3 regions of the Dryocola mayonis genome follow, and region 3 is predicted to be linked to each of the others. Evidence: predicted binding sites of a transcription regulator. Region 3 holds the regulator's gene; each other region holds the start of a gene.
The links. Region 3 encodes CRP, which controls carbon source genes, mostly activating them, when cyclic AMP is high. Its sites were predicted from a motif close to ATGTGANNNNNNTCACAT; they were not measured.
Positions count from the first base shown of each region.

Region 1 (10,271 bases), 920 kb from region 3:
GATATTGCGGATTTCGTTATACACCTCGGTCGCACCGTCTACGCCCAGCGCGATCTGTTTCGCGCGCGAGGCCAGCTCGGTATTCTGCGTCTGCCCGGTCAGCAGGACTTTTCCCTGATAGGCGGTCACGTTGATACGCGCGTCTTTCTTCAGCTGTTCGTCTTTGCCCAGCGCGCTGTTCACGCGCAGCTCCAGCGTGCCGTCATCAACCTGGGTGCCTACGGTGCGCGGGTCGGTCGCCGTTTTGGTGGCAACGGCCGCACTGCCAACCACCGCGGCGGCAACACAGCCCTGTAGCGCAATCGCGGTTATAAGGACTGCAAGTGGCTTAAATGCCTTCATCTGTACTCCTTAATCGTCCTGGTGAGGGAATAACGTGTTATCAATCAAATCACATAAGCAGTTAACCGTCAGCATATGCATTTCCTGAATGCGCGCGCTGCGGTGCGAAGGGATGCGGATTTCCACGTCCTGCGGCCCCAGCAGCCCGGCAAGCTCGCCGCCGTCGTAGCCCGTTAAGGCTACGATGGTCATATCGCGCGTGACCGCCGCTTCCACCGCTTTTACGATATCCCGGCTGTTGCCCCGGGTTGAGATGGCCAGCAGCACGTCGCCGGCATGGCCTAACGCACGTACTTGTTTGGCGTACACTTCTTCATGCAAACGGTCGTTTGCGATAGCGGTTAAGACCACATTATCGGCATTAAGTGCAATAGCAGGTAAGCTTGGGCGCTCGGTTTCAAAGCGGTTAATCATACTGGCAGCAAAATGCTGTGCATTAGCAGCTGAGGTACCGTTGCCACAGCACAGGATTTTATTGCCGTTAAGCAGCGACTGAACCAGCGTCATAGCTGCACGGGAGATAGCGTCTGGCAGAGCTTCCGCTGCGGCAATCTGGGTTTGAATACTTTCCGTGAAGCAGACTTTGATTCTTTCGAGCACGTTGTTCTACCTGGTTACTTTAAACATCTGCGGTAAACGCGTTGGTTAACCACTCTATTTCGTTGCCGGTGAAGGCTAACACATCGAAACGGCAATCCACAGTATCAAAACTTCCTGAAGTGCGGGCAAGCCAATTCCGTGCGGCATGCAGCAACTTTTGCTGTTTGCCGCGGGTGACGCTTGCCGCCGCGCCTCCAAAGCGCGGGCTGCGACGGTAACGCACTTCGACAAAGACGATGACGTGATGATGTTTCATGATGAGATCGATTTCACCGCCGCGCACGCGGACGTTGGCGGCGATAAAGCGCAGTCCTTCGCGCTCAAGAAAGCGGCGCGCCTGCAGCTCATAGTGCGCGCCTGCCCGTTGACGACTCAGCCGGCCGGGATGATTTGACCCTGAGAGAATTTCAGCCAATTTAACTTCCTGTTAATGACGCAGTCCTGGCTGGCAGAGAGCGTGCCGGTGTTGCCGCTCACCTGGTAGCCCGGCACCTGACGGAGCTGGGAGAAATGGTTTGCCAGCAGCCAGGCGTCAGCGCCCATGGCGTACAGGCGCGCAAGCGAATAGTCGTTGCGCACCGCGCTTAGCGCCTGCTGCTGCAGGGACGCATTGCCGCCGGAGAGCATCGGAATTTCGCTGAACTGCAGGCCTTCCATCTCCAGACGGAAGTCCGGGCCGTTCACGCCCTGCGAGCTGCGCGAGCTGGCGTACAGCTGGGCGCTGCTGCGGCTGCCGGTGCGCATGGCGATCATCGGCTTGATCAGCGCCACTTCGTCAGGCGTGGCCACGATATAGGCGGCGTCGACGCCACCGGCCGAGCCTGCGGTAATTTGCGCGTCCGTTGGCGGCGCAGGAATGGTCAGGCCGCCGATGGTCACCGCCTCTTGCTGCGGCGTGGAAGAAGCCACGGGCGTACCGGTCAGGGCGATGCCGGAACCGCTGTTGATGCCCTGTTTGAGCTCGCCCACGGAGCCAAACTGCTGTTGCAGAACGATGCCGCCGCCCAGCTTCTGCCATTCGGCGCTAAAGGCTTTGGTTACGCGATCGCCCAGCGCGCTACGCGGCACCAGCAGCAGCGGCGCGCGATGGCCTTCCTGCCAGATATGATCCGCCGCATCCCGCGCTTCGTCTTCCGGCGAAAGGGCGAAGTAGCAGATATTCGGGCGGTTCTGCACGTTTTCCGGCTGGTTTAGCGCGAGGATATTCAAAGGGGTGCTGCTGCCGGCGAGCCGGTCGACGTCGTTTTTGAGCAGCGGACCTACGACAAGCGTAGCGCCATCCTGCTGCGCCTGCGCGAGCGCCTGATCCAACGGCTGCGAGCTGGTATCGTAGATTTTCACTTCGGCTGCGGGATTAGCCGGAGCGGCCATCGCGTTCTGCGCCGCTGGCTGGGCCGGTTGTGCTGGCGCCGGATCCGCTGCCTGTTCGTCAGTCAGATCGCTGACCGAGGCGTCTGACGGACTGGCTACCGCGTTAGCGTCGACAGCTGCAGGCTGCGCGCCGGCATCTGGCGTTTGTGCAGGCGCGCTAACCGCCGTCACGGGCGCGGAACCTTCATTCTTCGCCGCTTCAAAACCCTGCTGGATGGCGCGGCCAAACACCGCGGCCTGGCCGTTCAACGGCAGCAGCAGCGCAATCTTACCTACGGAGGCCGGCTGATAGTTTTCCATATTGCTCAACTGGGTCGGCAGCGTTTTTGCGCCCGGGTTGTGCGGATAGCGGGTTTGCCAGTCTTTAATGCCGGCCTTCAGCATGTTGGGATCGCTGCGGTTGTCGTTCCAGACGCGCTGCAGATCCAGCCACCCCTGCAGAACGTTTTCATCCGCGTTGATAACCATGGCGTTCATTTGTTCAGGCGTAAGCTCAGACAGCGTCTGCCAGGTGCCGTCGATATTTTTTTGATGCGCGCTGCCCTTGAGCATCGGCTCCTGAGCAATATAGGCGCGCAGCAGCTCCAGCGACGGGCGGTTCTGGCCGGCATCGATTACCGCCTGATAATATCGGCCCTGCTGCTTTTTGTTGAGCGTGGAGGGATCGAGCTTCGCCAGCAGCATATTGGCGCCGGCATAATCTTTCTGCGCGATTTTGATTTCCGGCATCAGCAGCGCCCTTTCACGGCGCTGGACTTCATCCATCTGTTGCGGCAGTTGGTTGAAAAGCTCTACCGCCTGCCGGGTCTTGCCTTCGCCAAGCAGCGCATGAATGGCGAGTAATTGCCAGGTGGTCTTGCTATCATCTGCGCTTTGCTGCATCTGTTGCAGGTAGTACGCGGAATCCGCAGCGGCTTCGCCCTGTATGTGAGCGGCGGACTGGTCTGGCGCTTTCGCGGTACAGCCGGCGAAGATCAGGGCTGCAAGCACGACAGGCAGACAGCGCCCGGCTTTAGAATGAATAAATTTAGACGGTAGCATGCTGTATCCAGTGAATTTTTCTTCTTAAGTGTTCAATATTAAATCGGCAATACGGATGAAACAATGAAACAACTCGAAACGGCGGCGATTTCTGCCAGCACGCTCTACATCGTTCCGACCCCTATCGGTAACCTCGGCGATATCACACAGCGGGCGTTATCCGTGTTGCAAAGCGTTGACCTGATTGCTGCCGAAGATACTCGTCATACCGGTTTATTGCTGCAGCATTTTGGCATTAATGCGCGCCTGTTCGCATTGCACGATCATAATGAGCAACAAAAATCAGAATCGTTACTGGCGAAGCTGCAGGAAGGGCAAAGTATTGCTCTGGTTTCTGATGCCGGTACGCCGCTGATTAACGATCCCGGTTATCACCTGGTGCGTACCTGCCGCGAGGCCGGGATCCGCGTGGTGCCTCTGCCCGGCCCGTGCGCTGCCATTGCGGCGTTAAGCGCGGCCGGACTGCCCTCGGACCGCTTCTGTTATGAAGGTTTTCTGCCGGCGAAATCCAAAGGTCGGCGCGATGCGCTAAAAGCCCTTGAGCAAGAGCCGCGCACGCTGATTTTCTATGAGTCCACCCACCGTTTACTCGACAGTTTAGACGATATTTGTGCGGTGCTCGGTGAATCCCGCTACGTGGTGCTGGCGCGGGAGCTGACCAAAACGTGGGAATCAATTCACGGCGCGCCAATCGCAGAGCTGGCGGCATGGGTTAAAGAGGACGAGAACCGTCGAAAAGGCGAGATGGTGCTGATCGTTGAAGGTTTTAAAGCGCAAAGCGACGATGCGCTGCCCGCCGATGCGTTGCGCACCCTCGCGCTGCTGCAGGCAGAACTGCCGCTGAAAAAAGCCGCTGCGCTTGCTGCCGAAATTCACGGCGTGAAAAAGAATGCGCTGTATAAATATGCTCTTGAAAAAGCTGCGAAATAAGGTTTCCGCGTAGCTTTGCAGCCTGGCCTGAGCGCCGGGCGCTCTTTTTATCCCTGCCGCTGTGTTTTTAGCGAAGCGTTGCGTATTTAAACCGGCTCCGAAGCTTTGTTCAGACCGAAGGGGCAGGTTTTTATTTTACAAGGCGCGGGGTTGGTACAGGTTTGCGGATGGTCGATCCCATTGCCGGGGCATTCTGATTTCTCGCGCATGGTTTTCCACAGTTGTGCATTAAATGCGCTCACATTGCAGAGCGCGATTTCATTTTTCCTGCCATTAATAAAAAAGCCCAGGTCGCTGGTGGTTAATTCGTCTCCGGCTTTTAAAAACAGCGTGGCCTCATACCACAGCACCAGCTTTAAATTACGCGCTGAAATGACGCATGAAAATACTGTCCCTGTAGAAGGGCTAACCAATGAGTCAATGACTTTCCATTTCATTGCTGGTCTCCTGAAGCTCCTGTTAATGTTAAATCCTGCCTGTGCATCTCTCCAGGCCGTCGCCTGGCCTCCCGCCAGCTTGTGACAGATATTAGCCGTTCTGATCTATTGTGATGAGCTGTGATATAAGCTTGTTCAGGGATTCTTTTTCCCAATGTTTTGTTAACAATCATTCAATATATGAATATTAGCCTGGCATCTTAATTTAAGCCATTGAAAAGGATCACTTTTTTGATTTAGTTTAATAAAATTCTTATTTTTCATCAGGATGTTTTCTATTAACAAATTTGATTTGTTTGCTTTTTGATCGATTTTTTTTCGCCAGGAAGTTTCTCAATCTGAATTAAATTTTCAGTATTATTCATAAAAGATGTTAATGATTTCTTATGGGGATTTTAGATTAATACTATAAACAGGTTGGAAAGCCCGCGGGGAAATTACCGAACTTTACATAGCAGGTAGTAAGGGCCGGATACTAAATTGTGAGTAAAAAAGAGGATAATTATCCTTTTTTTTATAAATTTTATTTATGTGTTAGCCAGCGTCGATAATAAAAAAGCGGGCGGTTGCTTGAAAGTTAAGGCGGGTGAACTATTTTTTTGTCATCGCCTTCTGAGCTGGTGGGCCATGACGCCAGCAACGTCCAGAAGTTAACCAGAAAAACCCTTATTGCTGACAAATGGAGACTTGAAAAATGCCTGAGGAATTTATGAAGGTGACGGGGCTGTGGACAACGGATGCGCCTCAGCGGTTAGGTAGCGTTGCGCTTGAGATTCTGATGTCGGGCAAGCCTCTGTCGAATAAAGACGTCATTGCCACGCTTATTCATCGTCTTGAGCAGGAGCAGGATGTTCTGACCACCGATACCTACCGCCAGCTGCTGGAGTATGTCATCTATCGCACCCAGGGTGAGATCGGGTAACGGGGCGCCAGGCTCGCCTTTTTTAAGCGGGCCCGGCGAAGAAAAATCAGGTGACCGGAGCCGGGTTGAAAACCGCCAGGGCGTTGTGCAATCCCCATCGATCCGAAAAGGTTTTCCGGCGGCCGCTCGCCACCTCCAGGATAAGTTTAAACAGCTCCCAGCCTACGTCTTCAATGGTCGCGTCGCCGGTAGCGATGGTGCCTGCGTTAATGTCCATCAGGTCATGCCAGCGGTTTGCCAGCGCGGTGCGGGTGGCCATTTTAATCACCGGGACGGCCAGCAGGCCGTATGGCGTGCCGCGCCCGGTGGTGAAGACCTGCAGGGTAATGCCGGACGCTACCTGCTGCGTACCGCAGACGAAATCGCTCGCCGGGGTGGCCGCGTAGATAAGCCCGCGTTTGGTGGGGCGCAGGCCCGGTGAAAGCACTTCCACTATTGCGCTCTGGCCGGATTTAGCAATGGAGCCGAGGGCTTTTTCCACCACGTTTGCCAGCCCGCCTTTTTTATTTCCCGGCGATGGATTGGCGCTGCGGTCGGTTTTCCCCATGTCGAGATAGTTGTCGTACCAGGCCATTTCTTCGAGCAGGCGCCTGCCTACCTCTTCGTTGACAGCGCGCGGGGTTAACAGGTGGATGGCGTCGCGTACTTCCGTTACCTCAGAAAACATCACCGTTGCGCCGCAGCGCACCAGCAGGTCGGAGGCATAGCCGACCGCCGGGTTTGCCGTCACGCCAGAAAATGCGTCGCTTCCGCCGCACTGCATGCCGACCACCAGCTCAGAGGCCGGACAGGTTTCGCGCTGGCGCTGATTAAGCTTCGCCAGATGACGCTCGGCGACGGCGAGAATATCGTCCACCATGGATTTGAAGCCGACATGATGTTCATCCTGTAAACGAACGATGCTCGCCTCACTCACCTGGATTGCCTGCACATCTTCGCCGCCTGCAAGCAGGCGTTCCGGCTGGAGCTTTTCGCAGCCCAGGCCAATAATCATCACTTCGCCGCCAAAGTTCGGGTTCAGGGCGATATTATGGATGGTGCGGATGGGAATGACCGCCGCCGGGGCGTTGATGGCAACGCCGCAGCCGTACAGATGGTTCAGGCCGACGACGCCATCCACGTTCGGGTAGCGGGGCAGCAGGTCGCGCTCGATAATCTTAATCACATAGTCCACCACGCCCGCCACGCAGTGAACGCTGGTGGTGATGCCGAGCAGGTTTTTGGTGCCCACGCTGCCGTCCGCGTTGCGGTAGCCTTCAAAGGTATAGCCTTCCAGCGGCGGCAGGGGTTGCGGAACCCGGGTGGCCAGCGGCAGAGTATGCAAAGGCGGCGCTTCCGGCAGCTCGACCAGAGACTCGTCAATCCAGCTGCCCTGCGGGATGTCACGGACCGCATAGCCAATCACTTCTCCGTAGCGAATGATTTCACCCCGGACGGGAATATCAACCAGCGCGACCTTATGGCCCTGCGGAATATGCTCAATCAACGTCAGCCCATCGGCAAACCGGGCGCCGGCTTTCAAACCATTGTCGTTGACGATAATAGCGACGTTGTCATTTTTATGCACTTTGATATAAAAGGCCGCCGGCGCCGGCTGGCTATTTTCACTATCTGACATTATTCACTCTTCTCCGGATATACCGCTACTTATTTATCAGTGGCGAACATAAAGTAATTGAGCTCGCAGGAATGGCTTGCTGCATAAATAATGGCAGGCCGATATATATAAGGATGTGATTCAGATCACTTAATGTCGTCACGCCTTTCCGCTCGGCAGAGCAATATAAAAATATGTGCAACACGCCCCATGATCATGTACCAATGCTCAGAATAATCGTCTGCTGAAGCCCTGCTATTGTGCAATTGCCTGATGCCGCCGCAGCCTGCGCTGGCTATACTACGCTGCGTGCCTTCAACAACAGATTAATTATCTGGAAGCGATATTAAGACAGAATATACCGAGCGTACGCCGGTTTAAAAAGGCCATCGCAGCTCAAATTGAATATTATCAATTGGCTTAATGACGATGATGATTAACCCTGCTGGACGCGCCGCATTTTTATTACCAGCATTGATGACGCTGATAAATTATTAATTATCGGCGGATGATAGCGGATGCAGGCTACAGAAAAAATTAAGGTAAAACATTATGAATAACGATGTCTTTCCAAATAAATTCAAAGCCGCCCTGGCGGCCCACCAGATACAGATTGGCTGCTGGTCGGCGCTGGCTAACCCTGTCAGCACCGAAGTGCTGGGCCTTGCCGGCTTTGACTGGATCGTGCTGGACGGCGAACACGCGCCAAACGATATCACTACGTTTATTCCGCAGCTGATGGCGCTGTCCAACAGCCATAGCGCCCCGGTCGTTCGCGCGCCGGCTAACGATCCGGTAACGATCAAACGCCTGCTGGATATCGGCTTCTATAACTTCCTTATCCCGTTCGTGGAAACTCAGGAAGAGGCTGCTTTAGCGGTCGCTTCCACCCGTTACCCGCCTGAGGGCATTCGCGGCGTGTCGGTTTCGCACCGTAGCAACGGCTACGGCACCGTGGTTGACTACTTTAAGCAGGTAAATCAGCACATCGCCGTGCTGGTGCAGATTGAAAGCCAGCAAGGCGTTGATAACCTGGACGCCATTGCGGCAACCGATGGCGTAGACGGTATCTTTGTCGGCCCAGGAGATCTGTCCGCCGCGCTGGGACACCTCGGCAATCCTTCTCATCCGGAAGTACAAAGCGCTATCCAGTACATTTTTGCGCGGGCGAAGGCGTTCGGCAAGCCGGCGGGAATCCTGGCGCCGGTCGAGGCCGACGCGCGCCGCTATCTGGAATGGGGGGCAACGTTTGTCGCCGTCGGCAGCGATTTAGGCATTTTCCGCTCCGCGACCCAGAAGCTATGCGACCAGTTTAAAAAATAAAGTCCGTTCATACATAACGAGAGAGTAAAGCTATGACGCTGAAAGTTGGATTTATTGGCCTTGGCATTATGGGGCGGCCAATGAGCAAAAACCTTATCAAAGCCGGTTACCCGCTGGTGGTTGCCGACCATAACGCGCAGGCGGTTGCTGATTTGATGGCCGCCGGCGCGGAAACCGCCGCCACGCCAAAAGATATTGCCGGGCAGTGCGGAGTGATAATCACCATGCTGCCTGACTCTCCGCACGTGAAAGAAGTTGCGCTGGGCGAAAACGGCATTATTGAGGGCGCGAAGCCGGGCACCGTATTTATCGACATGAGCTCCATTGCGCCGCTGGCGAGCCGTGAAATCAGCGAAGCGTTGAAAGCCAAAGGTATCGCGATGCTCGACGCGCCGGTAAGCGGCGGCGAGCCCAAAGCCATTGACGGTACGCTGTCAGTCATGGTCGGCGGCGATCGGGCGCTGTTCGATAAATATTACGCTTTGCTTAAAGCGATGGCGGGTTCTGTCGTCCATACCGGTGATATCGGCGCGGGCAACGTAACCAAGCTGGCGAATCAGGTGATTGTCGCGCTGAATATCGCCGCCATGTCCGAAGCGTTGGTGCTGGCAACCAAAGCCGGCGTCAATCCCGAGCTGGTATTCCAGGCGATTCGCGGCGGCCTTGCGGGCAGCACCGTTCTGGAGACGAAAGCGCCGATGGTGATGGATCGTAACTTCAGGCCCGGCTTCCGTATCGATCTGCATATTAAAGACCTCGCGAATGCGCTGGATACTTCTCACGGCGTAGGCGCCCAGCTGCCGCTGACCGCAGCCGTTATGGAGATGATGCAGGCGCTGCGCGCGGACGGCCAGGGTAACGACGACCACAGCGCCATCGCATGCTACTACGAAAAACTGGCGAAGGTTGAGGTCGCGAAGCGTTAAGAGGCGCCCTGTTTTCTCAGGCTGAATCAGGCATGGATTACTATGAAAATCGTTATCGCACCCGACTCTTATAAAGAAAGCCTCTCAGCCGTTGAAGTGGCGCAGGCTATCGAAAAGGGATTTCGTGAAATATTTCCTGACGCCCACTATATAGCGGTCCCGGTTGCGGACGGCGGCGAAGGCACCGTCGATGCCATGGTTAGCGCAACGCGGGGAGCTAAATTCGTCACGACCGTCACCGGCCCGCTGGGCGAGCCCGTATCGGCATGCTGGGGCATGTCCGGCGACGGTAAAACAGCTTTTATCGAGATGGCGCAAGCCAGCGGACTCGTACTCGTACCCGCGGAGAAACGCAACCCGCTTATTACCACTTCGCGCGGCACCGGGGAGCTGATTTTACGCGCTCTGGATAAAGGCGCGCGCAGTATCATTATCGGCATCGGCGGCAGCGCGACTAACGACGGCGGAGCGGGAATGATGCAGGCGCTGGGCGCAAAACTAACCGATGCGAACGGCACAGAGGTCGGCCCGGGCGGCGGTGGGCCTGCTCACCCTGAACAGCATTGATATTTCCGGGCTGGATAAGCGTCTGGCAAGCTGCGTAATTAACGTGGCATGCGACGTAACCAATCCCCTGACGGGCGATAATGGCGCATCCCGAATTTTTGGGCCGCAAAAAGGCGCCGACGAAAGCATGATTGTCGAGCTGGATCGTAATCTGGTGCATTTTGCGCAGATGATAAAAAAATATCTGCGTGTAGAGGTGAAAAATGCGCCGGGCG
Region 1 covers NZ_CP150452.1:3,711,207-3,721,477, reverse strand. Annotated here, with positions in the region: partial or broken gene dolP (division/outer membrane stress-associated lipid-binding lipoprotein) at 1-342, opposite strand, end outside; gene diaA (DnaA initiator-associating protein DiaA) at 352-942, opposite strand; gene WLO32_RS17990 (YraN family protein) at 962-1,357, opposite strand; gene WLO32_RS17985 (penicillin-binding protein activator) at 1,315-3,354, opposite strand; gene rsmI (16S rRNA (cytidine(1402)-2'-O)-methyltransferase) at 3,418-4,284, shown strand; gene iraM (anti-adapter protein IraM) at 4,371-4,721, opposite strand; gene WLO32_RS17970 (biofilm development regulator YmgB/AriR family protein) at 5,416-5,643, shown strand; gene garD (galactarate dehydratase) at 5,690-7,261, opposite strand; gene garL (2-dehydro-3-deoxyglucarate aldolase) at 7,793-8,563, shown strand; gene garR (2-hydroxy-3-oxopropionate reductase) at 8,596-9,489, shown strand; partial or broken gene garK (glycerate 2-kinase) at 9,532-10,271, shown strand, end outside.
Region 1: a site for CRP is predicted at 7,375-7,392, ahead of garD (galactarate dehydratase). Genes of this name have one in related genera too.

Region 2 (10,271 bases), 1.1 Mb from region 3:
CATGCGGTGATCGTTATAGGTACCGATTTCTGCAAGCTGCAGCTTCGCAGGCGGCGTGACGGTAATGTAATCCTCGCCCTCTTCCACTTCGGCGCCGACTTTACGTAACTCGGTGGCCATCGCTGACAGACGATCCGTCTCTTTTACCCGCCAGTTATAAATATTGCGCAGCGTGGTTGTGCCTTTGGCGAAAAGCGCGGCCGTGGCGATGGTCATCGCCGCATCGGGAATATGGTTCATATCCATATCGATAGCGTTAAGTTCGCCGCGCTCACAGGAGATGAAATCATCGCCCCAGGTGATTTTCGCGCCCATCTTTTCCAGCACGTCAGCAAAACGAATATCGCCCTGCACGCTGTTGCGCCCGATGCCGGTCACTTTTACCGTGCCGCCTTTAATGGCGCCCGCAGCAAGGAAGTAAGATGCGGAAGATGCGTCGCCTTCGACCAGATATGCGCCTGGGGACTGATACTGCTGGCCGCCGCGAATCACAAAGCTGCGGTAGCCGCGGTTTTCGACATCAACGCCGAAGGTTTTCATCAGATGCAGGGTGATGTCGATATAGGGCTTAGACACTAGTTCGCCTTTGATGGTGATTTCCGTGTCGTTCGCCGCCAGCGGCGCCGTCATCAGAAGCGCGGTCAGGAACTGGCTTGAAACGCTGCCGTCTACCGCCACCTTACCGCCGGTGAAACCGCCGCGTAAGCGCAGCGGCGGATAGTTTTCCTGCTCCAGATAATCAATTTGTGCGCCGCCCTGACGCAGGGCATCAACCAGATGGCCGATAGGACGCTCTTTCATGCGCGGTTCGCCCGTCAGGACGATATTGTTGCCGCCAAGGCACAGGGCCGCCGCCAGCGGACGCATTGCCGTGCCCGCATTACCGAGGAAAAGCTCCAGCTCGCCGTTTGCCGCAAGCGGGCCGCCCACGCCGGTCACTTCGCAACGAGTACGATCTTCTGAAAGCGTATAGCCGACGCCCAGAGCTTTCAGCGCCGTAAGCATGTGACGAACATCATCGCTATCGAGCAGGTTGGTCAGTTCGGTCTTGCCTTTTGCCAGCGCGGCAAGCAGCAGAGCGCGGTTAGAGACGCTTTTTGAACCGGGAAGATTAACGGTGCCGTCAACGAGCGCGATGGGTTGTAACGTCAGGGATTCCAGCATGGGGAGGTACTCTCAAATCTAACAGAAAAGAAACCCCGCGAGCCTGCCCGCGGGGAGAATGACAGCGCGCGACGGATTAACCGTGGCGGCGTTCGAAGCTAACCATAAAGTCGGTGAGCGCTTTAACGCCTTCGAGCGGCATGGCGTTATAAATAGATGCGCGCATTCCCCCCACCACACGGTGGCCTTTCAGGGCATGCAGACCGGCGGCGAAGGACTCTTCAAGGAAAAGCTTATCCAGGCTGCTGTCGGCCAGCTGGAACGGAATGTTCATGCGGGAGCGGTTAGCCGGGGCAACGTCGTTACGGTAGAAGTCGCTGTTATCAATCACGCCGTAGAGCAGTTGTGCCTTCACCTGGTTGATTTTGTCCATCGCGGCCACGCCGCCTTGCTCTTTCAGCCACTTAAACACCAGCCCGGAAAGATACCAGGCGAAGGTCGGCGGCGTGTTGAACATGGAATCGTTATCGTTAAGCACGGTGTAATCGATAATCGAAGGGCAGGATTTATGCGCTTTGCCAAGCAGGTCTTCACGCACGATAACCAGCGTCAGGCCCGCCGGGCCGATATTTTTCTGGGCGCCTGCGTAAATCACGCCGAAGCGGCTGACGTCCAGCGGCTGCGACAGAATAGTCGAAGAGAAATCGGCGGTGACGACCGTATCGCCGAAATCAGGCGTTTCATGGATAGCGATGCCGTCGATGGTTTCATTCGGGCAATAGTGCAGATAAGCGCTGTCATCGGAAACCTGCCACTCGCTCATCGGCTTAATGGCGCGCAGGCCGTCTACGGTTACTTTGGCGTCAAACACGTTTGGCGTAAGGTATTTCCAGGCTTCTTTTACCGCGCTGTTGGCCCAGTAGCCGCCGTCGACGTAATCCGCGGTTTTTTTATCGCCCAGCAGGTTTAAAGGGATACCGGCGAACTGGCCACGGCCGCCGCCATGGCAGAACAATACTTTGTAGTTCGAGGGGATTTGCAGCAGATCGCGAAAATCTTGTTCGGCCTCGACGGCCACCTGAATAAACTCTTTACTACGATGGCTTATCTCCATCACGGAGGTGCCTAGCCCGTTCCAGTTGCACAGTTCAAGCTGTGCGCGACGAAGCACGTCAGCCGGCAGCATCGCCGGGCCGGAACTAAAATTGTATACCTGAGTCATTTCCCCTCACCACGCTTAGAGCAATAAGTTTTATCACGTTATCGGTTTTATCATTCACTTGCGGGGGCTGCAATGGTTAATCCGGCATGGCGGAGGAATGTGCGCAAAATCACACAAAACAATCCACCAGCCGGCCTGTAAAACACCCTATTTATTTCCGTCACGTCACCCGCTTTGCGGTACAGGCTTTCACCCAGAAACGATTTTTGCAGCGCGGACAGGCCAATGCGTCGCCGGCGTTAAATTTCATCACCTCGCTGCAGCGAATGCAGGCGTAGTCGCCGTCCTCGGGCATTTTTATAAAGCGCTCATTACAGGGCTCAGGAAGAATAGATAACCCCGGCCTGACGAGATGATCGGGATAAAAATAGACGCTTATCTGGCCGTTGGTCTCCAGAATGGCCAGCCGCACCTGCCCGAGGTGCTCAACGCTGTGCAGCCGCAGCTCCATGAAAAACTCGAACTCGGTCATGTTCTGGGCCTGCATTTTCTCCCAGGCGAACTCTCCGTCTTCAATAATGACCTTGGCCTTGCCTTCAAACAGCCTTTCCAGCTTCTCGCTGTGGTTCATCAGCCACATCACCAGCCGATACAGGCATGCGAGGGTGATAAACACCACGAATACGGGCAGCATCGGCACGTCATGGTAAAAAGCCACGTCGCCCGCGGCCGAGCCTAAGGTCAAAATAATGAGCACTTCAAAAAGCGACATCTGGCGCACGCCGCGGCGCCCGGTAATTTTCAAAAACAGGAAAACCAGGATAAAGGTATAGAGGCTGCGAACGGCGACTTCTAATAAAAAGTCAGGGGGGACGTCGTTAAACGCCATACGTTGTAGATCAAAGGTCTTCATTTATCTCGCCATAACAGTTAGTTACTGGCTCTAATCATAGCCTGTTATGCTAGTTCCGCCTATCAGCGCTGGCGATAGCGTCAGCCTGCTAAAACCCGTATCATTGCGCGCTTTGCGTACTACTTAAGTGAACACTCATGACTCAAACCTTTATCCCCGGCAAAGACGCCGCCCTGGAAGATTCCATCGCCCGCTTCCAGCAGCAGCTCACCGACCTCGGCTTTAACATTGAAGAAGCTTCCTGGCTTAATCCGGTCCCTAACGTTTGGTCGGTCCACATTCGTGATAAAGACAGCGCGCTGTGCTTTACCAACGGCAAAGGCGCCACCAAAAAAGCCGCGCTGGCCTCGGCGCTTGGCGAATATTTTGAACGTCTGTCCACCAACTATTTCTTCGCGGATTTCTGGCTGGGTAAAACCATCGCTAACGGCCCGTTTGTGCATTACCCGAATGAGAAGTGGTTCCCGATCCCGGAAGATGAACAGCTGCCGGCGGGCATTCTCGACGATCGCCTGCGCGCCTTTTACGATCCGGAAAACGAGCTGACCGCCGGCATGCTGATCGACCTGCAGTCGGGCAACGAAGAGCGCGGCATCTGCGCCCTGCCGTTTACCCGTCAGTCCGATCTGCAAACCGTCTATATTCCGATGAACATTATCGGCAACCTGTATGTCTCCAACGGCATGTCGGCTGGTAACACCGCTAACGAAGCGCGCGTACAGGGCCTGTCTGAAGTTTTTGAGCGCCATATCAAAAACCGCATTATCGCCGAGTCCATCAGCCTGCCGGAGATCCCGCAGGAAGTGCTGGCGCGCTATCCTGGCGTGGTGGAGTCTATTAAGACTCTCGAAGCGGAAGGCTTCCCGATCTTTGCCTACGACGGCTCTTTGGGCGGCAAATACCCGGTTATCTGCGTTGTGCTGTTTAACCCGGCCAACGGCACCTGCTTTGCCTCCTTCGGCGCGCATCCTGACTTCGGCGTGGCGCTGGAACGTACGGTGACCGAGCTGCTGCAGGGCCGCGGTCTGAAAGATCTCGACGTCTTTACCCCGCCTACCTTTGATGATGAAGAAGTGGCGGAGCACGCCAACCTCGAAACCCACTTCATTGACTCAAGCGGCCTGATTTCCTGGGACATGTTCAAACAGGATGCGGACTATCCGTTCGTGGACTGGAGCTTCGCGGGCACCACGGAAGAAGAGTTCGCCACGCTGATGGCCATCTTCCATGCGGAAGACCAGGAGGTCTATATCGCGGACTACCAGCATCTGGACGTTTATGCCTGCCGCATTATCGTGCCGGGCATGTCCGATATTTATCCGGCGGAAGACCTGCTGTTGGCCAACAACAATATGGGCTATCACCTGCGCGAAACCATTCTTGCTCTGCCGGGCAGCGAGTGGGAAAAGCAGGATTACCTGGATCTGATTTCTCAGCTGGATGAAGAAGGCCACGATGATTTTACCCGCGTGCGCGAGCTGCTTGGCCTTGCGACCGGTAAAGACAACGGCTGGTATACGCTGCGCATCGGCGAGCTGAAAGCTATGCTGGCGCTGGCCGGCGGCGATACCGAGCAGGCGCTGATCTGGACAGAATGGACCATGGAGTTCAACGCCTCGATCTTCAGCCCTGAACGCGCCAACTACTACCGCTGCCTGCAAACCTTACTGCTGCTGGCGATGGAAGAAGAGCGCGAGCCGCTGCAGTATCTGAACGCCTTTGTCCGTATGTATGGCGCAGAAACCGTAGAGGCGGCAAGCGCCGCGCTCAGCGGCGAGGCAGCCTTCTATGGCCTGCAGGCCGTCGACGACGATCTTAAAGCTTTCCCGGCGCACCAGGCCTTGTTGCGCGCTTACGAAAAATTACAACGCGCGAAAGCCCGCTTCTGGGAAGTTAACTAACTGACATACTCTGGTAGATGCGCAAATAGCGCGGCTTGAGCTATATTAAGGGGCAATTTTATTGCCCCTTTTTTTTATTGTAATCAAATTAACTTGTTATGTAGCCAGTCGGTTAAATACGGGTGAAATATTTAAAGAGTAAAATGCAAATAATGTTGCCATTATTTTGAATTACTCCGTTTTAATTAACTTTGAAAAGGAGAGCGGCCAGCGAGATTCAAATTACTGTATAATATTTAAAATTTATTTTTATTGGGATAATCAATACGTTACGCTGAAAAAAAGGTGTTCACCTACTTTTTTCAGGTCTATAAGCTTGGCGAGATATGATCCACATCAATTTTTACTCTATAATGCTTTGTTAGTATCTCCTCGCCGAATAAATAAGAGAGAGTTAGTGTGAAAGCTGACAACCCTTTTGATCTATTACTTCCACAAGCTATGGCAAAAGTTGCCGAAGATGCTGGTGTCTATAAAGCAACGAAACATCCGCTAACGACGTTTTATTTAGCGATCACCGCGGGCATGTTTATCTCGATTGCCTTTGTCTTTTACATTACCGCCACGACCGGTACCGCCACCATTCCGTTTGGTATCGCGAAGCTGATTGGCGGAACCTGCTTCTCTTTAGGTTTGATACTTTGCGTAGTCTGCGGGGGCCGACCTGTTCACCTCTACGGTGCTGATTGTGGTCGCGAAAGCGAGCGGTCGCATCACCTGGGGACAGTTAGCGCGCAACTGGATTAACGTCTATGTTGGTAACCTGATCGGCGCGCTTCTCTTTGTGCTGCTGATTTGGCTCTCAGGCATGTATATGACGGCTAACGGCGCCTGGGGCCTGAACGTGCTGCAGACCGCTGACCACAAAATGCATCACACATTCATCGAAGCCGTGTGCCTCGGTATCCTGGCAAACCTAATGGTCTGTCTGGCCGTGTGGATGAGCTACTCCGGCCGCAGCCTGATGGACAAGATGTTTGCTATGATCCTCCCGGTCGCCATGTTTGTGGCCTGCGGCTTCGAGCACAGTATCGCGAACATGTTTATGATCCCTATGGGTATCGTGGTACGTCATTTCGCAACCCCGGAATTCTGGACCGCAGTTAGCTCCTCTCCGGATAGTTTCTCTCATCTGACCGTGCTGAACTTCATCACCGATAACCTTATCCCGGTAACCATCGGGAACATCATCGGCGGCGGTTTACTGGTCGGGTTGACATACTGGGTAATTTATCTGCGCGGTGGCGACAAGCACTAAGTGCTGTTCATCACGCAGGGAATAAGAAATCCACATTAGAAGGTAGGTGTTAAATGTCCGAGCTTAATGAAAAGTTAGCCACAGCCTGGGAAGGTTTTGCCAAAGGCGACTGGCAGAATGAAGTTAACGTACGTGACTTCATTCAGAAAAACTACACCCCTTACGAGGGCGACGAGTCCTTCCTGGCAGGTGCGACTGACGCAACTACCAAGCTGTGGGATACCGTTATGGAAGGTGTTAAACAGGAAAACCGCACCCACGCGCCTGTTGACTTCGATACCGACCTCGCTTCCACCATCACTTCCCATGATGCCGGGTACATCAACAAGTCCCTCGAAACCATCGTGGGCCTGCAGACCGATGCTCCTCTGAAACGTGCCATTATTCCGTTCGGCGGCATCAAAATGGTTGAAGGTTCCTGCAAAGTATACGGTCGTGAACTCGACCCGATGCTGAAGAAGATCTTCACCGAATACCGTAAGACCCACAACCAGGGCGTGTTTGACGTTTACACCAAAGACATCCTGAACTGCCGTAAATCTGGCGTTATCACCGGTCTGCCGGATGCCTATGGCCGCGGCCGTATCATCGGTGACTACCGTCGCGTTGCGCTGTACGGTATCGACTACCTGATGAAAGACAAGTTCGCACAGTTCAACTCCCTGCAGTCCAAGCTTGAAAACGGCGAAGATCTGGAAGCGACTATCCGTCTGCGCGAAGAGATCTCCGAACAGCACCGCGCGCTGGGTCAGATCAAAGAAATGGCGGCTAAATACGGCTGCGATATCTCAGGTCCTGCGACCAACGCTCAGGAAGCTATTCAGTGGACCTACTTCGGCTACCTGGCCGCGGTTAAATCCCAGAACGGCGCCGCCATGTCCTTCGGCCGCGTATCCACCTTCCTGGATGCCTACATCGAACGTGACCTGAAAGCCGGCAAAATCACCGAGCTTGACGCTCAGGAAATGATTGACCACCTGGTCATGAAACTGCGTATGGTCCGCTTCCTGCGTACCCCAGAATACGATGAGCTGTTCTCCGGCGACCCAATCTGGGCGACTGAATCCATCGGCGGTATGGGCGTTGACGGCCGTACCCTGGTGACCAAATCCAGCTTCCGCTTCCTGAACACCCTGTACACTATGGGGCCGTCTCCGGAGCCGAACATCACCATTCTGTGGTCTGAAAAACTGCCGCTGAACTTCAAAAAATACGCGGCTAAAGTCTCCATCGATACCTCTTCTCTGCAGTATGAGAATGACGATCTGATGCGTCCTGACTTTAACAACGATGACTACGCTATCGCCTGCTGCGTAAGCCCAATGGTCGTCGGTAAGCAAATGCAGTTCTTCGGCGCTCGCGCAAACCTCGCGAAAACCATGCTGTATGCCATCAACGGCGGCGTTGATGAAAAACTGAAAATGCAGGTTGGTCCTAAAGAAGCGCCAATCACCGCTGACGTTCTGGACTACGACAACGTACTGGATCGTCTGGACCACTTCATGGACTGGCTGGCGAAACAGTACGTCACCGCGCTGAACATCATTCACTACATGCATGATAAGTACAGCTACGAAGCGTCCCTGATGGCCCTGCACGACCGTGACGTTGTTCGCACCATGGCTTGTGGTATCGCAGGTCTGTCCGTTGCGGCCGACTCCCTGTCCGCAATCAAATACGCTAAGGTTAAACCTATTCGTGACGAAGACGGTCTGGCAACAGACTTCGAAATCGAAGGTGAATATCCACAGTTCGGTAACAACGATCCACGCGTAGATGACATCGCCGTTGACCTGGTAGAACGTTTCATGAAGAAAATTCAGAAACTGACCACCTACCGTGGCGCTATCGCGACCCAGTCCGTTCTGACCATCACCTCTAACGTGGTTTATGGTAAGAAAACCGGTAACACCCCGGACGGCCGTCGCGCGGGTACTCCGTTCGGCCCAGGCGCTAACCCAATGCACGGTCGTGACCAGAAAGGTGCGGTTGCCTCTCTGACCTCCGTGGCTAAACTGCCGTTTGCCTACGCGAAAGATGGTATCTCTTATACCTTCTCTATCGTGCCGAACGCGCTGGGTAAAGACGACGAAGTGCGTAAAACCAACCTCGCGGGCCTGATGGATGGCTACTTCCACCACGAAGCGTCCGTTGAAGGTGGTCAGCACCTGAACGTGAACGTGATGAACCGCGAAATGCTGCTGGATGCGATGGAACACCCTGAGAAATATCCTCAGTTGACCATCCGCGTATCCGGTTACGCCGTACGCTTTAACTCCCTGACTAAAGAACAGCAGCAGGACGTTATCACCCGTACCTTCACGCAAACCATGTAATACCGGGTTTGTCTGAAAAGGCGTAGAATAAAGGCTCCACTTTGGTGGGGCCTTTTCTTATCCTCCCACCGCCTGGCCTGAACCGGTTTTGCAAGATAACTGCTACGTTTAAGTTATCTCGCAAAATTGATTCGACGCGGCATGCAGCACACAGACCGCGCTCAACCTGACCCATGTTTTGTCGTCATGGGTCAATACTGGAGAAAACACCGCAATGTCAGTAATTGGCCGAATTCACTCCTTTGAATCCTGCGGTACCGTGGATGGCCCCGGTATTCGTTTTATCACCTTCTTCCAGGGCTGCCTGATGCGCTGCCTGTACTGCCACAATCGCGATACCTGGGATACCCACGGCGGCAAAGAGATAACCGTTGAAGAGCTGATGAAAGAAGTGGTGACCTACCGTCACTTTATGAACGCCTCCGGCGGCGGCGTAACCGCATCCGGCGGGGAAGCCATTCTGCAGGCTGAGTTTGTACGCGACTGGTTCCGCGCCTGCCACAAAGAAGGCATTCATACCTGCCTTGATACCAACGGTTTTGTTCGCCGTTACGATCCGGTAATCGATGAGCTGCTGGAAGTGACCGATCTGGTGATGCTCGATTTAAAACAGATGAACGATGAGATCCACCAGAATCTGGTGGGCGTGTCCAACCATCGTACGCTGGAGTTCGCCCGCTACCTGGCGGATAAAAATATTAAGGTCTGGATCCGCTACGTGGTGGTTCCGGGCTGGTCAGACGATGACGACTCCGCCCACCGCCTTGGCGAATTCACCCGCGATATGGGCAACGTCGAGAAAATCGAGCTGCTGCCCTACCACGAGCTGGGCAAACATAAGTGGGTCGCGATGGGCGAAGAGTACAAGCTCGACGGCGTGCACCCGCCGAAGAAGGAAACCATGGAGCGTGTGAAAGGCATTCTCGAACAGTACGGTCACAAGGTGATGTACTAAAAGCAAAAGGCCCTCCTGTCGAGGGCCTTTTTGTATCAGGCGTGCGCCACCGGCGTCGGATGATGTCCCGCTTTGCGCAGCAGCATCAGCAGATACACAAACGCCACGCCTGCAATCATCATAAATAAAAGGTTATCTGAATAGTTCTGCATCAGCATCGCCGTGAGCGTAGGGCCCAGCAGGCTGCCGACGGTGTAGCTGAGCAGCAAAGCCTGGTTCATCGCCACCAGCTGATGGTGCTCCACCTTTTCGCACGCCCAGGCCATAGCCACAGGATAGAGCGTAAAACCCGCGGCCCCCAGCACAAACAGGGCCGGCCCCATTGCCGCATTGCTTAACATCGCAAGGCAGCCCAGGATCACGACGAATACCTGAACGCGCAGCACCAGTAAACGGCCGAAGCGGTCCGCAAGGCGCCCTACCGGCCACTGCCCGACGATGCCTGCGCTCACCATTACCGCCATCCAGAAACCAATCCCGGCATCGCTCACGCCCTGGTGATTGAGATACAGCGGCATCAGGCCATACAGAGAGCCCAAAACGATGCCGGAGATAATGCAGCCGTTGACGCCAAGGCGCGCGTGACGCAGGCGCAGCATCGGCCACACCGGCGTCGCCTGCTGGCTTTCGCTGCGGTCATTT
Region 2 covers NZ_CP150452.1:1,494,917-1,505,187, reverse strand. Annotated here, with positions in the region: gene aroA (3-phosphoshikimate 1-carboxyvinyltransferase) at 1-1,161, opposite strand, end outside; gene serC (3-phosphoserine/phosphohydroxythreonine transaminase) at 1,241-2,326, opposite strand; gene WLO32_RS07275 (DUF421 domain-containing protein) at 2,487-3,179, opposite strand; gene ycaO (30S ribosomal protein S12 methylthiotransferase accessory factor YcaO) at 3,317-5,080, shown strand; partial or broken gene focA (formate transporter FocA) at 5,480-6,338, shown strand; gene pflB (formate C-acetyltransferase) at 6,392-8,674, shown strand; gene pflA (pyruvate formate lyase 1-activating protein) at 8,889-9,629, shown strand; gene WLO32_RS07250 (MFS transporter) at 9,665-10,271, opposite strand, start outside.
Region 2: a site for CRP is predicted at 2,424-2,441, ahead of serC (3-phosphoserine/phosphohydroxythreonine transaminase). Genes of this name have one in related genera too.

Region 3 (10,271 bases):
GCCCGCCAATCAGCATGCCGGCGAAAGCGACGACCTTGAAGCCGACCTTTATCCAGTCCGTGTGGCCGTTGTCATTGCCCGCCAGCAGCGGCACAAGCGCCAGCGCCGGAATGACCGCGAGATCCTGAAACAGCAGCACGGAAAAGCCCAGCTGCCCCGCCTCGTTACGGTTCATTCCCTTATCGCGCATCAGCTGCAGCGCCATCGCCGTCGACGACATAGCAAGCCCGATACCGCCGATAACAGCGGCCTGCCAGGAGAACTTCGTCAGCATCAGCAGCCCGGCAAGAATAACGGCGCTTAAGATAACCTGCGCCGCGCCGACGCCGAAAATCGAACGCCGCAGCTGCCAGAGTTTTGCCGGATTCAGCTCAAGCCCGATGATAAACATCAGGAACACCACGCCCATCTCAGAGAAATGCAGGATTTCGTCCACGTCGCTGATAAAGCCTAATCCCCAGGGCCCGATAGCGATGCCCGCCAGCAAATAGCCCAGCACCGCGCCGATCCCTAAGCGGGCGGCAATCGGAACCGCGACCACCGCGGCAAATAAAAACAGCACGCCGGCAAACAGTAAGTCAGGACTTTCCATCAGCGTCCTCCCGGCGGTAACGGCGAAGCCAGCCAGTCGCCGTAGGCTTTCGCGTGGCTGGCTAACTCCCCGGGAGACTGTCGCCGCGCCCAGTAAACGATGATGGGGTTCATCCAGTGCATGCGGCACATGGCCGCCGTCAGCTCAAAGGGCCGCAAAATATCGGTCAGGGGAGAACGGTTAAAGCCATCGTGACGGTAAGCGCCCTCCGGCTCTCCCGTGGTGATGACGCTCCGCCAGTACTTTCCCGCCAGAGCCGTGCCTCCAACGCCGCTGGCAACGCCGCTGGCAAAGCCGCGGCTTAGCACGCGGTCCAGCCACTCTTTGAGCAGCGCCGGACAGCTATAGGTATAAAGCGGGTGTTGGAAGACGATGACATCGTGTTCCTGCAGCAGCGCCTGCTCCTGATAGATATCGATAAAAAAATCGGGATAGTGCGCGTAAAGATCGTGCACGGTAACATTTTCAAGCTGCTCGGGCCGGTTGGAGCAAAACCCGGTTTGCGACCGAGTCCTGAGATTCCGGATGGGCATACAGCAGCAAAACTTTCGGCGGCTGCGACATCATTACCCTCCAGGGCGTCGTCATAGTGATTTTTTTGGGCTACCATGCAGCCCGACGCGATACCCAACGCATCACGTTACCTGAATATAATGACAATTTAACATACTCTGAACATACGGCGCTTTATGATTGTTTTCTCCTCGTTACAAATTCGTCGCGGCACCCGCGTTCTGCTGGATAACGCCACCGCCACCATAAACCCGGGCCAGAAAGTCGGCCTGGTGGGTAAAAACGGCTGCGGCAAATCCACGCTGCTTGCGCTGTTAAAGAACGAGATTAGCGCCGATGGCGGAAGTATGACCTTCCCCGGCAACTGGGCGCTGGCCTGGGTTAATCAGGAAACCCCGGCGCTGGAAATGCCCGCTATTGAATATGTTATCGACGGCGATCGGGAGTTCCGTCAGCTTGAGGCCGAGCTGGCGCAGGCGAACGAGCGCAACGACGGCCACGCCATCGCCATCGTACACGGCAAGCTTGATGCGGTTGACGCCTGGACTATCCGCTCCCGCGCTTCAAGCCTGCTGCACGGGCTGGGATTTAGCAACGAACAGCTCGAACGTCCGGTCAGCGACTTCTCCGGCGGCTGGCGCATGCGTTTAAACCTGGCGCAGGCGCTGATTTGCCGTTCAGATTTACTGCTGCTCGACGAACCGACCAACCACCTGGATCTGGATGCGGTAATCTGGCTGGAAAGATGGCTAAAAAGCTATCCCGGCACGCTGATCCTTATCTCTCATGACCGCGACTTCCTCGACCCGGTGGTGGGCAAAATCATTCATATCGAACAGCAAAGCATGTTCGAGTACACCGGCAACTACTCTTCGTTCGAGGGCCAGCGCGCGACCCGCCTTGCCCAGCAGCAGTCGATGTACGAAAGCCAGCAGGAACGCGTTGCGCACCTGCAAAGCTTTATCGATCGTTTTAAGGCGAAGGCCTCGAAGGCGAAGCAGGCGCAAAGCCGCGTTAAAATGCTCGAACGTATGGAGCTTATCGCTCCGGCGCACGTGGATAACCCGTTCCACTTCAGCTTCCGCGCGCCGGAAAGCTTGCCTAACCCGCTTTTGCGGATGGAAAAGGTCAGCGCGGGCTACGGCGATCGCGTGATCCTTAACTCCATCAAACTTAACCTGGTTCCCGGCTCGCGTATCGGCCTGTTAGGCCGCAACGGCGCGGGTAAATCAACGTTGATTAAGCTGCTGGCGGGCGAGCTGGCTCCGCTACAGGGCGATATCGGCCTGGCGAAAGGCATCAAGCTTGGTTACTTTGCCCAGCACCAGCTCGAATATCTGCGGGCCGATGAGTCGCCGCTCCAGCATCTGGCGCGCATTGCGCCTAAAGAGCTGGAACAGCAGCTGCGCGATTATCTCGGCGGCTTCGGCTTCCAGGGCGATAAGGTTACCGAGCAAACGGCCCGTTTCTCAGGCGGCGAAAAAGCCCGCCTGGTGCTGGCGCTGGTGGTCTGGCAGCGCCCTAACCTGCTGCTGCTCGATGAACCGACTAACCACCTCGACCTCGATATGCGCCAGGCGCTGACCGAAGCGCTGATTGATTTTGAAGGCGCGCTGGTGGTGGTTTCCCACGACCGTCACCTGCTGCGCTCAACCACCGACGATCTCTATCTGGTGCACGATGGAAAAGTCGAAGCCTTCGACGGCGACCTGGAAGATTATCAGCAGTGGCTAAGCGACCTGCAAAAGCAGGACAACCAGCCGGAAGACGGGGCGAAGGACAACGCCAACAGCGCGCAGGCGCGTAAGGATCAGAAACGCCGGGAGGCCGAGTTACGCACCCAGACCCAGCCGCTGCGCAAGCAAATCACCCAGCTTGAAAAGCAGATGGAAAAGCTGAACGCGCAGCTGGCGGCGGTGGAAGAGAAGCTGGCTGACAGCGCCATTTACGATCAAAGCCGCAAGGCCGAAATGACCGAATGCCTGCAAACCCAGGTGAAGGTCAAATCCGCGCTGGAGGAGTGTGAAATGGAATGGCTGGACGCCCACGAACAGCTTGAACAAATGATGCAGGGCGAGTAATCGCCCCCATCAATGCTGGTTTAGCGCCAAATCAGCAGCACGCAGGCCGCCGTCAGCAGGCCCATCAAGACGTTGAAAATGGCCCAGGCGCGGCGGCTGCGCAGCAGTTTGCCAATCAGGCTGCCAAAGCCGATCCAGATGGCGCCCGCCACAATGTTCACCAGCGCGATACCGAGGCTGATTAACACCACGGAATGCAGATACTCCGCACCGGCAAGGCTAAAACTGGCTACCGCCCCAAGCGCCATTAGCCATGCTTTCGGGTTGATAAGCTGAAGCAGCCCACCCTGCCAGAACGGAATGGGCGCCGGCGGCGGAGCATCCGTTTCCAGACGCTCGTAGGTCGCCGTACCAATTTTCCACGCCAGCCATAAAAGATAAGCGCTGCCGGCAATTTTTAGAATAAGGTGCAGCGCAGGGTAAATCAGAATCAGGCTGCCCACGCCGCAGGCCACCAGCAGCAAAATGCACTGCATGCCCAGCATGATGCCGATCATCAGCGGTAAGCTGCGCCAGAAACCGTAGTTGGCTCCGGAAGAGGTAAGTAACGTATTATTAGGACCCGGGGTGATAGCTGCGACCCAAAGAAAACCAAGCATTGAAAAGAAAAGCGTTTCCATAACGTGGGTGCTCCACACCCAAAGGTAATAATTAGCAAACAAAATGAAACTAACAGTGTGATATGGATCAGACAAGCCCTGCAGAATTGAATTTTAATCATGATGACGGCCAGGATTTCCGTCCAATGCGCGGATTGAGCAACCCCCACCTGCAAACTATGCTGCCGCGCGTGATCCGTCGTCGTGTCAAATTTAAACCCCACTGGCAGCGTCTCGATATGCCGGATGGAGATTTCGTCGATCTCGCCTGGAGCGAAGATCCGGCTGCGGCCGTCGATAAACCGCGCCTGGTGGTTTTCCATGGTCTGGAGGGCAGCCTGCACAGCCCCTATGCTCACGGCCTGATTGAAGCGGCTAAAAATCGCGGCTGGCTGGGCGTGGTTATGCACTTCCGCGGCTGCAGCGGCGTGCCCAACCGCATGCAGCGCATCTACCATTCCGGCGAAACCGAGGACGGCACCTTTTTCCTTAACTGGCTGAACCAGCGCTATGGCGATGCGCCCACGGCGGCGGTCGGCTTCTCCCTCGGCGGCAACATGCTGGCCTGCCTGATGGCGAAACAGGGCGTGGACTGTACTTTAAAAGCGGGCGTTGTGGTCTCGGCCCCGCTGATGCTTGAGCAGTGCTGCTACCATATGGAACAGGGTTTCTCGCGTTTCTATCAGCGCTACCTGTTAAACCTGCTTAAAAAGAACGCCGCGCGGAAACTCAGAAGTTATCCCGGCACGCTTCCTGTCGATTTAAGACAGCTGAAAGGCGTGCGCCGCATCCGCGATTTTGACGATCTGATTACCTCGAAAATCCACGGCTTTGCCGACGCGCTGGACTACTACCGCCGGTGCAGCGCCATGCCTTTGCTGCCGGATATTGCTAAACCCACGCTCATTATCCATGCTAAAGACGATCCCTTTATGGATCACCATGTCATTCCTGATAAGGCATCGTTACCCACAAATATTGAATATCAACTCACCAGTCATGGCGGACACGTCGGCTTTGTCGGCGGCACGCTGCGTAAACCGGAAATGTGGCTTGAGCAGCGCATCCCCGACTGGCTGACGAGATATCTGGACCACTAAGATGATTATTCCCTGGCAGGATCTCGACGCGGAAACGCTCGACAATCTTATCGAATCCTTTGTGTTACGCGAGGGTACGGATTATGGTGAACAGGAACGCTCGCTGTCGCAGAAGGTCGCCGATGTGAAACGACAGCTGCAAAGCGGCGAAGCGGTTTTGGTCTGGTCAGAGCTTCATGAAACGGTGAATATTATGCCGCGCGGGCAGTTCCGCGGCTGACCCTTGTCATGGGGCGCGGTCTGTACTGCATAATTCTTACAATCCATGGAGTTGTTGCCCTATGTCAGCCAAACATCCGGTTATCGCCGTCACGGGATCCAGCGGTGCGGGAACCACCACCACAAGCCTTGCCTTTCGCAAGATTTTTCAGCAGCTGAACCTGCGCGCCGCGGAGGTCGAAGGGGACAGCTTCCACCGTTATACCCGTCCGGAAATGGATTTGGCTATCCGCAAAGCGCGCGACCTTGGCCGCCACATCAGCTATTTCGGCCCTGAGGCCAACGATTTCAGCCTGCTTGAGCAGACCTTTGCTGAATACGGGCGCAGCGGCCAGGGCAAATCCCGTAAATATCTCCATACGTATGATGAAGCCGTGCCCTGGAACCAGGTGCCGGGAACCTTTACGCCGTGGCAGCCTTTGCCAGAGCCGACGGACGTCCTCTTTTACGAAGGGCTGCACGGCGGCGTAGTCACCCCGCAGCACGACGTGGCGAACCACGTCGACCTTTTGGTAGGCGTGGTGCCCATCGTTAACCTTGAGTGGATCCAAAAGCTGGTGCGCGACACCAGCGAACGCGGCCCATTCCCGGGAAGCGGTGATGGACTCGGTCGTCAGATCGATGGATGACTACATCAACTACATCACCCCGCAGTTCTCGCGCACCCATATCAACTTCCAGCGCGTGCCAACGGTAGATACGTCTAACCCCTTTGCGGCGCGCGGCATTCCGTCGCTGGACGAAAGCTTCGTGGTTATTCACTTCCGCGGGCTGGATGACATTGATTTCCCATATCTGTTGGCCATGCTGCAGGGATCTTTCATTTCCCACATCAATACGTTGGTGGTGCCCGGCGGGAAAATGGGGCTGGCGATGGAGCTTATCATGACGCCGCTGGTGCAACGGCTGGCGGAAGGCAGAAAGGTCGTTTAGGGCGGCGCCCGCCGCCCTGAAGCGCGTTAAGCTTCGATCACTTCATAGCTGTGCGTGATGTTTGCGGCTTTCTCAAGCATCAGCGCTACCGAACAGTATTTCTCAGCGGAGAGATCCACCGCGCGGGACACGGCGTTGTCCTTCAGGTCTTTGCCGGTCACGATGAAATGCAGATTAATGTGCGTGAACAGGCGCGGGGCTTCTTCACGGCGCTCGGACGTCAGCTTCACTTCGCAATCCTTCACGTCGTGGCGGCCTTTTTGCAAAATGGACACCACGTCGATGGCGCTGCAGCCGCCGACCGACATCAGTACCATCTCCATCGGACTGGGCGCCTTATCGCCTGAATTGCCGTCCATCAGGATCTGGTGGCCCGAAGCCGATTCGCCCAGGAAAGTTAACCCCTCAACCCATTTAACTCGTGCCTGCATGTTGCTTACTCCTGTTGAAGAAATTTCCTTTCAGAGTACGCGGATGCGGTAAAACTGGCAACGGAAGGCGACCTGCATCATGCTGAAACGAGACAATAGGAGACACTTGTCAAAAGCTATGCTAAAACAATCCGGATGCAACATTTGATACATTGACGTGATAAATGTCTGCAGAGGACATCACTAATTACAGGCGGCAAGATTGACTTGCAGGCCATTTCCCCCGAGTGGGAAATATTCTAACGATTGCAACGCCGGGCAGGAGGTTTTGCATCCTGTCTTTGGTAGCCAGTTTATAACAGAGGATAACCGCGCATGGTGCTTGGCAAACCGCAAACAGACCCGACACTCGAATGGTTCTTGTCCCATTGCCACATTCATAAGTATCCATCAAAGAGCACGCTGATTCACCAGGGTGAAAAAGCAGAGACGCTGTACTACATCGTCAAAGGCTCCGTGGCAGTGCTGATTAAGGATGAAGAGGGTAAGGAAATGATCCTCTCCTACCTGAACCAGGGCGATTTTATCGGTGAATTAGGCCTGTTTGAAGAAGGCCAGGAGCGCAGCGCCTGGGTTCGTGCGAAAACCGCATGCGAAGTGGCCGAAATTTCCTATAAAAAGTTCCGTCAGCTTATCCAGGTTAATCCGGACATCCTGATGCGTCTGTCTTCCCAGATGGCGCGTCGCCTGCAGGTCACGTCAGAAAAAGTAGGCAACCTCGCCTTCCTCGACGTTACCGGCCGCATCGCTCAGACGCTGCTGAACCTGGCAAAACAGCCGGACGCTATGACCCACCCGGACGGCATGCAGATTAAAATCACCCGCCAGGAAATCGGTCAGATCGTCGGTTGCTCCCGCGAAACCGTAGGCCGCATCCTGAAAATGCTGGAAGATCAAAACCTGATTTCCGCTCACGGTAAAACGATCGTCGTTTACGGCACTCGTTAATTCCTGTTCACAAAATGGCGTGTCGCTTCGGTAACACGCCATTTTTGTCTCTACACTTCTGATATGTGGCGTCGACTGATCTACCATCCCGAAGTTAACTACGCACTGCGACAAACGCTGGTGCTGTGTCTTCCCGTGGCGGTAGGCCTGATTCTGGGCAATCTGCAGGCCGGGCTGATGTTCTCGTTAGTGCCCGCGTGCTGCAATATTGCCGGTCTGGATACGCCTCATAAACGCTTCTTCAAGCGGTTAATCATCGGCGGCGGCCTGTTCGCCATCAGCAGTCTGCTGATGCAGCTGATGCTGCTGTACACGCCCGTGCCGCTTCCGGTCATTCTTCTGGGTATGGCGCTGCTGCTGGGTGTCACCGCCGAAATCAGCGCGCTCCACGCCCGCCTGCTGCCCGCCTCGCTCATCGCCGCTATTTTTACCCTCAGCATGGCCGGGAATATGCCCATCTGGAAACCGATGCTGCTTTATGTTTGCGGCACCGTCTGGTACGGAGCGTTCAACTGGTTCTGGTTCTGGATGTGGCGCGAACAGCCGCTTCGTGAATCCTTAAGCCTGCTCTACCGCCAGCTTGCGGACTATTGCGAGGCCAAGTACGGCCTGCTGACCCAGCACACGGATCCTGAAAAAGCGCTGCCGCCTTTGCTGGCCCGCCAGCAAAAAGCCGTCGATCTGATCACCGTTTGTTACCAGCAGCTGCACATGCTGGCGGCGAATCAGCAGAACGGCTACAAGCGCCTGCTGCGCGCCTTCCAGGTGGCGCTCGATTTACAGGAGCACATCTCCGTTAGCCTGCATCAGCCGGAAGAGGTGCAAAAGCTCGTCGAGCAAAGCCACGCCGAGGCGGTGATACGCTGGAACGCGCAGACTATCGCGGCGCGTTTACGCGTGCTGGCCGACGATATCCTTTATCACCGCTACCCGAAGCGGTTTGTGATGGATAAACAAATCGAAGCGCTGGAAAAAATTGCCCGTCAGAACCCGGACAACCCGGTCGGGCAGTTCTGCCACTATCACTTCAGCCGCATCGCGCGCGTGCTGCGAACCCAGCGTCCTTTATATGTTCGCGACCTGATGGAGGACCGCCAGCGTCGTCTGCCGCTGTGGGCCGCCCTTAAAAGCTACCTGTCATTTAAATCCGCCGCGCTGCGTAACTCAGCGAGGCTCGGCGTCATGCTGACCGTGGCCAGCCTGCTCGGCGCCTCTTTGCATTTGCCCAAGCCCTACTGGATCCTGATGACCGTTATGTTCGTGACGCAAAACGGCTACGGCGCGACGAGGGTGCGTATTCTGCACCGTTCGGCCGGCACCATGGCCGGCCTTGCCATCGCGGGCATCGCCCTGCACTTCCACTTTCCGCAGTATATTGCGCTCACCGCGATGCTTATTATCACGCTGGTAAGCTATCTCTTTATCCGCAAAAGCTACGGCTGGGCGACCATTGGCTTTACCGTTACCGCCGTTTATACCCTGCAGCTGATCACCCTAAGCGCCGAGCAATACATTGTGCCCCGCCTGATAGATACCCTGCTCGGCTGCCTGATCGCCTTTGGCGGCATGGTCTGGCTGTGGCCACAGTGGCAAAGCGGCCTGCTGCGTCAGAACGCCCACGACGCGCTGGAAACCGATCAGGAAGCCATCCGTTTGATTTTAAGCAGCGATCCCAGGCCCACGCCGCTGGCCTGGCAGCGCATGCGGGTCAACCAGGCCCACAACGCGCTGTTTAACTCCTTAAACCAGGCGATGCAGGAGCCGGGCTTTAACTCGAATTATCTGGAAGATATGAAGCTGTGGGTAACGCACAGCCAGTTTATCGTTGAGCATGTCAACGCGATGACGACCCTTGCCCGCGAACACAATATGCTCACGCCGGAGCTGGCGCAGCGTTACCTGCAGGCGTGCGAAATCGCCCTGCAAAGATGCCAGCAGCGGCTTGAATATGACGGGCCCGGGGAGACGAAAGACGCGGTTATTCTGGATGCAGAAGCGCTGCCCACCGGGCCGTTAAGCACCATGGAGCAGCATTTACAGCGGGTGCTGGGGCATCTTAACACCATGCACACCATTTCTTCAGTGGCATGGCGTCAGCGCCCGCATCATGGGATCTGGCTAAACAGCAGCCTGCGGCGGCCGCAGGGAGGGTAAAAGCCATCCGCTAAACGCCGCATGACGCAGGCTTTATGGCCCGGCTAAGCCTTGGCGATCTTGCCGACGGCTTTCGCAAAGCGCCGCATGCCCTCTTCGATGTCCGCGTCATCCACAATCAACGATGGCGCGAAGCGCATCACGTCCGGGCCGGCATTCAGCACCATCACCCCTTCATCAGCGGCGGCGTACAGGAATTCACGGGCGCGGCCCTTATACTCCGGCTTCAGCTCTGTGCCGATCAGCAGCCCCATGCCGCGAATATCGCTGAACAGATTGAACTGCTCATCGATCTGCCGCAGATGCTTCACGAACAGCTGACGTTTTTGCGCAACGCCTCTTAGCACTTCCGGCGTGTTGATAATATCGAATGCGGCGCCGGCTACGGCGCAGGCCAGCGGATTGCCGCCGTAGGTTGAACCATGGGCGCCGACGTGGAAGGCGGAAGCAATTTCCTGGGTCGTCAGCATCACGCTTACCGGGAAACCGCCGCCGAGGGCTTTGGCGCTGGTGAGGATGTCCGGCGTCACGCCGTAGTGCATATAGGCGAAGAGTTCGCCGATACGTCCCATGCCGCACTGCACTTCATCGAACACCAGCAGCGCGTTGTGCTCATCGCACAGCTCGCGCAGCCCTTGCAGGAATTCAGGCGTTGCGGCGGTAACGCCGCCCTCGCCCTGAATCGGCTCCACGACAATCGC
Region 3 covers NZ_CP150452.1:362,110-372,380, reverse strand. Annotated here, with positions in the region: gene kefB (glutathione-regulated potassium-efflux system protein KefB) at 1-592, opposite strand, end outside; partial or broken gene kefG (glutathione-regulated potassium-efflux system ancillary protein KefG) at 592-1,156, opposite strand; gene WLO32_RS01650 (ABC transporter ATP-binding protein) at 1,282-3,186, shown strand; gene WLO32_RS01645 (LysE family translocator) at 3,207-3,806, opposite strand; gene WLO32_RS01640 (hydrolase) at 3,869-4,885, shown strand; gene WLO32_RS01635 (YheU family protein) at 4,887-5,105, shown strand; partial or broken gene WLO32_RS01630 (phosphoribulokinase) at 5,167-6,037, shown strand; gene WLO32_RS01625 (OsmC family protein) at 6,064-6,468, opposite strand; gene crp (cAMP-activated global transcriptional regulator CRP) at 6,784-7,416, shown strand; gene WLO32_RS01615 (YccS/YhfK family putative transporter) at 7,480-9,570, shown strand; gene argD (bifunctional acetylornithine/succinyldiaminopimelate transaminase) at 9,615-10,271, opposite strand, start outside.